DNA from 2 places in the Streptomyces sp. NPDC093598 genome. Region 2 is predicted to be linked to the other one. Evidence: riboswitches for the same ligand, from Rfam matches in the RefSeq annotation. Region 2 holds a riboswitch; the other holds the start of a gene.
What was found. A riboswitch is a leader RNA that binds a small molecule or an ion and turns the genes downstream of it on or off. The one in region 2 is predicted to bind ZMP and ZTP.
Positions count from the first base shown of each region.

Region 1 (4,594 bases), on a different contig from region 2:
CGGGAACAGACGGGACCCCGTTCGGCCCCGCCGGTGTAACAAGGGTGTGAGGACACGGGAGGGGCCCGTCCCCGGCTGTGCCCGGGGCCGGTGCGGACGTGGAGGGGGACCGATGCGGGTGCGAGGCGGGGCGGGGAGAGCGCGGGACCGGGATGGGGCGGGAAGAGCGCGGCGCCGGGGCGGGGTGGTGCGGCGTGCGCTGGGGGTGACGGTGGCGGCCGCTCTGGCCGGCTGCGCGACGGCCACGGCCGCCGCGGCCCTCCCCGCACGGGGGCGGGACGTCCCGGACGTGGCGATGGTCGTCGCGGGGGGCACGGGACGGACGACGGCGGTGCGCTCGGGCGACCCGGCCTTCGCCCGCCTGTGGCAGCTGCTGCAGCCCACGCACATGGAGACGGAGCGGGTGCCGGAGGACTGGGCGGAGGGGCGTTTCCCGCGGGTGCGGCTCACGGTGGTCTGGGGACTGTCCGGGGTCGGCGGTTGGCCGAGCACGAACCGGCCGCCGGGCGGGGATGTGGCCGTCGAACGGCAGGACCAGCTGGTCGTGGCCGAGGACGGCGTCCCCTGGGTGCGCTCGGATCCGGCGCCCGCAGTGGAGGACGACGACATCCGCTGGCACCGGGCCCCGCGGTCGGTCTTCGAGCGGCTGGACACGGCGCGGCTGCTCGGTGACGCGGAGGGCGGGCTCGGGAGCCCGGCCGCGGCGGACCTGCCCGGCTCTGTGCGGGGTGACGTCCGGTGGGCGGTGACGGCGGGGGCGCTGGGGCTCGCGGCCGGGGTCGGCGGGACGCTGCTGATACGCCGCGCGGCGGCCCGGCGGGAAGCCGGACCGCCACGGGAGGAGCCGCGTCAGATGCTGATCGACCTGGACGAATGACGAGCCGGGGCGTCAGCCCAGGTCGATCTCCGGGTACAGCGGGAAACCGGCGACCAGGTCGGTGGCGCGGCGGGAGATCTCGTCGGCGATCTTGGCGTCGAGCACGTGGGCCGCCTTGGAGGGGGCGCCCGACTTGGTCGTGCCCGGCTCCGTGGTGGTGAGGACGCGGTCGATGAGGCCGGCGACCTCGTCCATCTCGGCGGTGCCCAGGCCGCGCGTGGTCAGCGCGGGCGTACCGATGCGGATGCCGGAGGTGTACCAGGCGCCGTTCGGGTCGGCGGGGATGGCGTTGCGGTTGGTGACGATGCCCGACTCGAGCAGGGCGGCCTCGGCCTGGCGGCCGGTGAGGCCGTAGGAGGAGGCGACGTCGATCAGGTTCAGGTGGTTGTCCGTGCCGCCGGTCACCAGGGTCGCGCCGCGCCGCATCAGGCCTTCGGCGAGGGCGCGGGAGTTGTCGACGATGCGCTGGGCGTAGTCCCGGAAGGACTCCTGGCGGGCCTCCGCGAGGGCCACGGCCTTGGCGGCCATGACGTGCGGGAGCGGGCCGCCGAGGACCATCGGGCAGCCGCGGTCGACCTGGTCCTTGAGGGAGTCGTCGCACAGGACCATGCCGCCGCGGGGGCCGCGCAGCGACTTGTGGGTGGTCGTCGTCACGATCTGGGCGTGCGGGACCGGGTCGAAGTCGCCGGTCAGGACCTTGCCCGCGACCAGGCCGGCGAAGTGGGCCATGTCGACCATGAGCGTCGCGCCGACCTCGTCGGCGATCTCGCGCATGATCCGGAAGTTCACCAGACGGGGGTAGGCGGAGTAGCCGGCGACGATGATCAGCGGCTTGAACTCGCGGGCGGAGGTCCGCAGGGCCTCGTAGTCGATGAGGCCCGTGGCCGGGTCCGTGCCGTAGGAGCGCTGGTCGAACATCTTGCCGGAGATGTTCGGGCGGAAGCCGTGGGTGAGGTGGCCGCCGGCGTCCAGGGACATGCCGAGCATGCGCTGGTTGCCGAAGGCCTGGCGCAGCTCGGCCCAGTCGGCGTCGGTCAGGTCGTTGATCTGGCGGGCGCCGGTCTTCTCCAGGAAGGGCACCTCGACGCGGGCGCCGAGGACGGCCCAGAAGGCGACCAGGTTGGCGTCGATGCCGGAGTGCGGCTGGACGTAGGCGTGGCGGGCGCCGAAGAGTTCCTTGGCGTGCTCGGCGGCCAGGCCCTCGACGGTGTCGACGTTGCGGCAGCCGGCGTAGAAGCGGCGGCCGATGGTGCCCTCGGCGTACTTGTCGCTGAACCAGTTGCCCATGGCCAGGAGGGTGGCCGGGGAGGCGTAGTTCTCGGAGGCGATCAGCTTGAGCATGTCGCGCTGGTCGGCGACCTCCTGGCCGATGGCGTCCGCTACGCGGGGTTCGACGGCGCGGATGACGTCGAGGGCGGCGCGGTAGGCGGTGGAAGCGGGGGAGAGGGGCTCGGCTGACATGTGTGGACCTCCGGACGTTGCGTTCAGCGTTCACGGTACGGCCCAGGCGCACGGCTCTCTCTGCTCGGGCCGCTCCCCGATGGTTCGTCCCATCCCAGCGCGCCAGTCACGGCCCGCGGCCAGCCTACCGGCTGGGTCGGGGGAGCGTCTGCCGGGTTGGTCAGCGTTGCCCGGTGCGGGTGCGTCGTGGCTGGTCGCGCGGTTCCCCGCGCCCCAGGAGAGCCAGTCAGAGGATCACGTGCGGCAGGAAGCGGGCGTACTCGTCCGTGATCAGGCCCGACGACTCGCGGATGCCCAGGCCCGCCGACTCGTTCTCCACCACCCAGGCGCCCAGGACCACTCGGTTGCCGTCGAAGTCGGGCAGGGGGGCCAGTTGCTGGTAGCAGCACGGCTCGTCGCGGAGGGCGGGGGCGGATCCGGGCTCGTGGATCGTGACTCCCGCGCCCTCTCGGCCCAGGAGGGGCTTGGCGACCCAGCCCGTGGTGGAGAGGTCCCGGGGGCCGTCCAGGTAGGCCGGGAGGAGGTTGGGGTGGTCGGGGTGGAGTTCCCAGAGGATGGCGAGGAGGGCCTTGTTGCTGAGGAGCATCTTCCAGGCCGGCTCTATCCACAGGGTGGAGCCCGTGCCGCCGCCGTTGTCGAGGGTGTCCAGGACATGGCCGGCGAAGCGGTCGGTGGTGAGCCATTCCCAGGGGTAGAGCTTGAAGACGCTGCGGATGAAGCGGAGGCGCTGGTCGACGAAGCGGCCGGAGAGGCGGTCCCAGCCGATCTCCTCCATGGAGATCCAGTCGGTGGCGAGGCCCGCCTGCTCGGCGGTTTCCTTCAGGTAGGCGACCGTCATCATGTCCTCGCCGAGTTCGTCGGCGGAGGAGTACGCGAAGTAGAGGGGGCTGCCGGGCGGGAGGAGGGCGGCCTGGTTCTTCCAGGCGTCGATGAGGCGTTCGTGGAGCGAGTTCCACTGGTCGGCGCCGGGGAAGCGCTCCTCCATCCAGAACCACTGGGGCGACGCGGCCTCCACCAGCGAGGTGGGGGTGTCGGCGTTGTACTCCAGGAGCTTGGCCGGGCCGCTGCCGTCGTAGCGGAGGTCGAAACGGCCGTAGACGGAGGGGAGTTCGGCGCGGCGGTGCCAGGCCTCGGCGACCGTGCGGGCGATGCGCGGGTCGGTGATGCCCAGGTCGGCGAAGCGGTCCTCGGTGACGATGTGGTCGGCGGCGGCCAGGCACATGCGGTGCAGGTCCTCGACCACCTCTTCGAGGGCCTCGATCTCCTCCAGGGAGAAGACGTAGTACGCGCTCTCGTCCCAGTAGGGGCGCAGGGAGTCGTCGGGGTAGCGGGTCAGGGGGTAGATCAGGCCCTGTTCCTCGACGGTCTGCTGCCAGCCGGGGCGGGGCTCGGTGGTCCGGCGTTCCATCTGCTGTGTCCGCCCGGTCAGCCGCCGCCGCTGCCGGAGCCGGAGCAGCCGAAGCCGCCCCGGTCGACGGCCTCGCTGCGGCTGAAGGTGCCGTGGTCGGCGTAGCCGCCGCTGACGTCGGCGTCGTAGTACCAGTCGGCGCCGGTGACCTTTGTCTTGCCGGTCTTCTTGCGGCCCTTGCCGGAGGAGGACGTGCCGGACGAGCAGTTCTTGTCGGCGACGATCTTGTAGCCGTTGATGTAGTCGTAGCTGTCCCGGTCCACACAGCGGCGGTCGGGGTCGGACCCGCACGCCGACAGGGCCGCCGCTAGGACGCCCATGCCGCCCAGCACCACCGTGCTCGAACGCAGCCTTCGCCGTGTTTCGGCCATGTGCGTGTCTCCCCCACTCTCCCCGTTGTGCACTGACAGAAGGTCAGCCTAGAGATCGGTGTGAACGCGCGTGCATGACCCCCCGCCCGCGACCGCTCCCCTACTGTCGATTTGTGATTTTTGGAATGCTGTGCGCCCTTGGTGCGGCGGTCTGCTTCGGTACGGCGACGGTGTTGCAGGCGATCGCCGCGCGGTCGGCCGCGGCGACCGGCCCGGGCGGGGACGTGGCGCTGCTGTGGCGGGCGCTGCGGCAGTGGCGGTATCTGGCCGGACTCGCGCTCGACGGGCTCGGTTTCGTGTTGCAGGTCCTCGCGCTGCGGTCGGTGCCGATCTATGCCGTGGGGGCGGCGCTGGCCGCGAGCCTCGCGGTGACGGCCGTGGTCGCGGCGCGGCTGCTGGAGGTGCGGCTGAGCCGCGTCGAGTGGGCGGCGGTGGCGGTGGTGTGTGCCGGGCTCGCGCTGCTGGGGCTGGCGTCCG
Region 1 is NZ_JBIWIV010000004.1:301,545-306,138, forward strand. It holds gene ACIRDU_RS16635 (hypothetical protein) at 185-877, shown strand; gene ACIRDU_RS16640 (glycine hydroxymethyltransferase) at 890-2,338, opposite strand; ZMP/ZTP riboswitch at 2,372-2,458, opposite strand; gene ACIRDU_RS16645 (glutathionylspermidine synthase family protein) at 2,565-3,746, opposite strand; gene ACIRDU_RS16650 (hypothetical protein) at 3,764-4,117, opposite strand; gene ACIRDU_RS16655 (hypothetical protein) at 4,243-4,594, shown strand, end outside.
Region 1: linked by a shared signal. The riboswitch ahead of ACIRDU_RS16640 (glycine hydroxymethyltransferase) and the one ahead of ACIRDU_RS11485 (bifunctional 5,10-methylene-tetrahydrofolate dehydrogenase/5,10-methylene-tetrahydrofolate cyclohydrolase) in region 2 are both predicted to bind ZMP and ZTP.

Region 2 (4,594 bases):
CCGGTGGCGGTGGCGCAGGAGCCCGGCGGAACGGGAAGCCGCCGCCTGCTGCTCACCGCGCCGGACTCGGGCGTCCTGCACTACGCGCTGGTGACCAACGGGGCGACGGCTCCCTCGGCGGAGCTGCTCGCCAAGGCCCGCTCCGAACTGACGGCGTGGGCTGCGAAGGAGGTCAACCAGCGGAAGGGCTAGTCCAGTCGGCCGCCACATGGCCGAGCCGGACGCGCTGCGGGTGGTCGCCGACCGGCACGGACACGACCTTCTTCCCGGTGGCGAAGTCGATGGCCGTGACCTGGTCGGTGCCGCTCTCGGAGACCACGCAGGACCTGCCGTCACCGCTGACCGTGGCCCAGTAGGGCTTGGAGGCGGTGACGAGCGGGCCCTCCTGGAGGGTGGCGCGGTCGACGACGGTGGCGTAGTCGTCCATGGTGCCCGCGACACACAGCTTGCGCCCGTCCGGGCTCATCGAGATGCCGTGGTGACGCGAGTCGTTGACGAAGGTCGTGCGGTCGTCGCTGGTCGCCGGGTTCTTCGGCAGTGTCTTGGTGCGGGTGATCTTGTCGGCGGCGATGTCGTACTCGAAGAAGCCGTTGAAGAAGGAGACCTGGAAGTACAGCTTCGACTCGTCCGGCGAGAAGACGGCCGGGCGGACCGCGTCGGAGTGGTCCTTCAGGCCGAGCGCGTCCAGCTGCGGGCGCATGTCGATGATCTTGACCTGCTTGTACGTGGTGGCGTCGACGACGGTGATGCGCCGGTCGCCCTTCGTCCAGTCCAGCCACGGGGCGTCGGTCTGCGTGTTCACGTCGCCGATCGCCATGTTGTAGATGTACTTGCCGTCCTGCGTGAAGATGTTCTCGTGCGGCTTGTCGCCGGTGCCGAACTTGCCCAGCTCCTTGCCGGAGACGATGTCCAGCACATGGACGGTGTTGGAGGTCGAGGCCGACACCGCGACCCGCTTGCCGTCGGGGGAGACCGCCATGTGGTCGGAGCGGTAACCGGACACGGGGAAGCGCCAGTTGAGCCGCCCGGAGGCGAGGTCGATCGAGACGACGTCGGCGAAGCTCGGCCGGGAGACGACCACCGAGGTCCCGTCCGGGGTGGAGTACATGTCGTCGACGAACTGGTCGTGGCCCTCGCCGACGCTGTTGCGGATCGCCATGAAGTAGATCCACTTGATCGGATCGGCGTTGATCGCCGCCATCCGCTCGTCCTTGTCGGGGATGACGTTGATCCGGCCGATCTTCGCGAAGTCACCGGAGGAGCGGATGACGTCGGCGGTGCCGTCCCAGTTGTTGCCCACGAACAGCACCTCGCGCAGCGCGGCGGAGGAGCCCGGGGCGGCCGCGGTGGCGACGGTCGCGGGAGCAGTGGCGGTCAGGGCGAGGGCTGCGGCTACGGAGCACAGGTGCCGGCGTCGGATGACGGGCATGACTGCTCCCCTCTCTGCTGTGGGGTTGCTGCTGTGGGGTGAGCGTTGTGAGTGGGACATGCCAAAGCTGGGCGCGGAAACTGAACACACGCGCTTTCAGAGTGAACTTACTGCAAAGTAAGGAAGGGGCGGCCTTCTCCACAAGACCGCGTGCACGACAAAATCAGCGTTCGAACGACGAAGGGAGAGCCGGGTGCCGGGCAGACTCAGAGCGCCGACCGGCCGCTACGGCGGCAAGACCGCCGAGGAGCGGCAGGCGGAGCGGCGCCGGCGGTTCCTCGACGCCGCGCTCCAGCTGTTCGGCGACACCCCGGGCTTTCGCGCCACGACGGTCGCGGCGCTCAGCGAGACGGCCGGGCTGTCCACGCGTCAGTTCTACGAGGAGTTCCGCACCCTCGAGGACGTGCTCGCCGAGCTGCACCTGAAGGTCAACGGCTGGGCCGAGGCGGCGGTGCTGGAGGCGGCAGCGGGCGCGGCGGACCTGCCGCTCGTCGAACGCGCCACCGCGATCTTCCGCGCCTACGCCGGGAACGTCGCCGCCGATCCGCGCAGGATCCGCATCACCTTCGTCGAGATCATCGGCGTCAGCCCGCGCCTGGAGGAGCAGCGGCTCGCCCGCCGGGCCGGCTGGGTCGAGCTCATCTGCGCCGAGGCCGACGCGGCCGCCGCACGCGGAGAGGCCGCGCCCCGCGACTACCGCCTCGCCGCGACGGGCTTCATCGGCAGCGTCAACGGCCTGCTGCACGACTGGAGCGCCGGCTGGGTCGACGCGACACTCGACGAGGTCGTCGACGAACTGGTCCGGCAGTTGCTGGGGATCCTGTGGCCGCCGGGGTGGAAGCCCGAAGGATGACGGCGGTTGCCGGTCGCCCTCACCCCACGGCCCCGGCCCCGTGGTGCGCCTGCCCGTTGATCACACCCCGGCCGCGCCGAGTTGCCGGGCGGCGGCCTCCACCGTCTGCGCCAGCAGCGTGGCGATGGTCATCGAGCCGACACCGCCCGGCACCGGTGTGATCAGCGAGGCCCGCTCCACGGCGGAGTCGAAGTCGACGTCGCCGACGTTCCCGGCGTTGCACCCGGCGTCGATCACCACCGCGCGGGGCTTGATGTCCTGGCCCTTCCTGGGCTGGTGTGCTGCTTCGCCCAGGCGCACGGCATCGACTTCCGCGGGGCCGCTCCCCGGTGGTGCTCCACCTCAGCGCCAGTCACGGCCCGGTCCCACCCTGACCGAGCCCGGTGAGGCACCTGCTACTCGTCCCAGGCCTGGACCAGGGTCTGCTCGGCGATCTTGCCGCCGCGCAGCGCGATCATGGACTCGGACAGGACACGCACCCCGTCCGCGTACTCGCAGCTCTCGCTGTAGGCCGCCTCGTCGCCCTGGATGACACACCGCTCCAGCTTGTGCGACATGTCACGGCTGTAGACGTCCTCCAGCATCCTGCCGATCTCGTCCCGGCCGCGCAGGACCTTGGGATGGCTGGGCTGGGTGGTGCGGTCCACGATGCGGAACTCCGCGTCGTCGGCGTACAGGGAGAGCAGGATGTCCGGGGTCTGTCCTTCCACGCCCCGGCGCAGGGTCTCTCGGTCGAAGGCGGGGTCTGCCGCGGTTCCCATGATGACCTCCTTCGAAGGGCCGCGACCCGGCGGGAGCGGGCCGCGAGCGGCCTCTCCTGTCGAGCGTCCTCCCGCCCGGCGGGCACGGCAAGCGCAGCCGGGCACCGGGCCTGGCGGGTGAGCGGCACCGCCCGCCGTGTTGCGACCGGCATGTTGCTCAACACGACGTGTCATCGCCGCCGTTGGGCTCGCCGCCCCCACCGGCCGGGCCGCGACGATGGCGAACGCGGCCGACGCCGAAGCGAAGAGCCGTCCCCACCCCGAGCACACGGACGAGATCCGCGGCCCTCCTCGCAGCCGGCCGGGCTCAGTCCGCCGTGGCCAGGAACTGCGTCGCCGCCAGCTCCGCGTAGAGCGGATCGGCCGTCACGAGCTCACGGTGCGTGCCGACGGCCCGGACCCGCCCCGCGTCCATCACCACGATCCGGTCGGCCATCGTCACCGTGGACAGCCGGTGCGCCACGACGAGGACCGTGGTCGTCCGGGCCACGTCCGCGACGGTGTCGCGCAGCGCCGCCTCGTTCACCGCGTCCAGCTGCGAGGTCGCCTCGTCGAGCAGCAGCAGCCGGGGGCGGCGCAGCAGCGCGCGGGCGATGGCGACGCGCTGCCGCTCACCGCCCGACAGCTTGGTGCCGCGGTGCCCGACCAGCGTGTCGAGGCCCCCGGGCAGCCGGGAGACCAGGTCGTCGAGACGGGTCGTCTTCAGCACCCGCGCGAGGGCGTCCTCGTCCGCCTCCGGATTGCCCAGCAGCAGGTTGTCCCGCAGGGAGCCGGACAGAATTGGCGCGTCCTGCTCCACGTAGCCGATCGCGGCGCGCAGCCGGGGCAGCTCCCAGTCGTTCAGGTCCCGCCCGTCGAGCGTGATCACGCCCGACTCGGGGTCGTAGAACCGCTCGATCAGGGAGAAGACGGTGGTCTTGCCGGCGCCCGACGGGCCGACGAACGCCGTCATGCCCTGGGCGGGCACGGTGAACGTCACTCCGTGGTGGACGTAGGGCAGGTCGTCGGCGTAGCGGAAGCGCACGTCGGCGAAGGCGAGGGCGGCGGGCTGTGCGCCGGGGGAGGGCAGCGGCGCGGCCTCGGCGGCCGGCTCGGCGGGCAGCCGCAGCGCCTCCTCGATACGGGTGAGGGCCGCGGCGCCCGTCTGGTACTGCGTGAGGGCGCCGACGACCTGCTGTATCGGCGACATCAGGTAGAAGACGAACAGCAGGAACGCCACCAGCGTGCCCACGTCGACCGCGCCGGTCGCCACCCGTGCGCCGCCCACGGCGAGCACCGTGATGAAGGCGACCTGCATGGCGAGCCCCGCCGTGTTGCCCGCGGCCGCCGCCCACTTGGCGGCCCGCACACTCTGCCGCCACGACTCCTGCGCCGCCTCGTGCAGCGTCCGCTCCTCCCGGTGCTCCGCGCCGGACGCCTTCACCGTGCGCAGGGCGCCGAGGATCCGCTCCAGCGAGGCCCCCATGACCCCCACCGCGTTCTGCGCCTGCCGGCTCGCCTTGTTGATGCGCGGCACGATCACCCCGAGGACCACCCCCGCGCCCAGGATCA
Region 2 is NZ_JBIWIV010000002.1:1,201,652-1,206,245, forward strand. It holds gene ACIRDU_RS11470 (cellulase family glycosylhydrolase) at 1-192, shown strand, start outside; gene ACIRDU_RS11475 (YncE family protein) at 173-1,429, opposite strand; gene ACIRDU_RS11480 (TetR/AcrR family transcriptional regulator) at 1,623-2,282, shown strand; partial or broken gene ACIRDU_RS11485 (bifunctional 5,10-methylene-tetrahydrofolate dehydrogenase/5,10-methylene-tetrahydrofolate cyclohydrolase) at 2,343-2,555, opposite strand; ZMP/ZTP riboswitch at 2,564-2,648, opposite strand; gene ACIRDU_RS11490 (nuclear transport factor 2 family protein) at 2,678-3,043, opposite strand; gene ACIRDU_RS11495 (ABC transporter ATP-binding protein) at 3,351-4,594, opposite strand, start outside.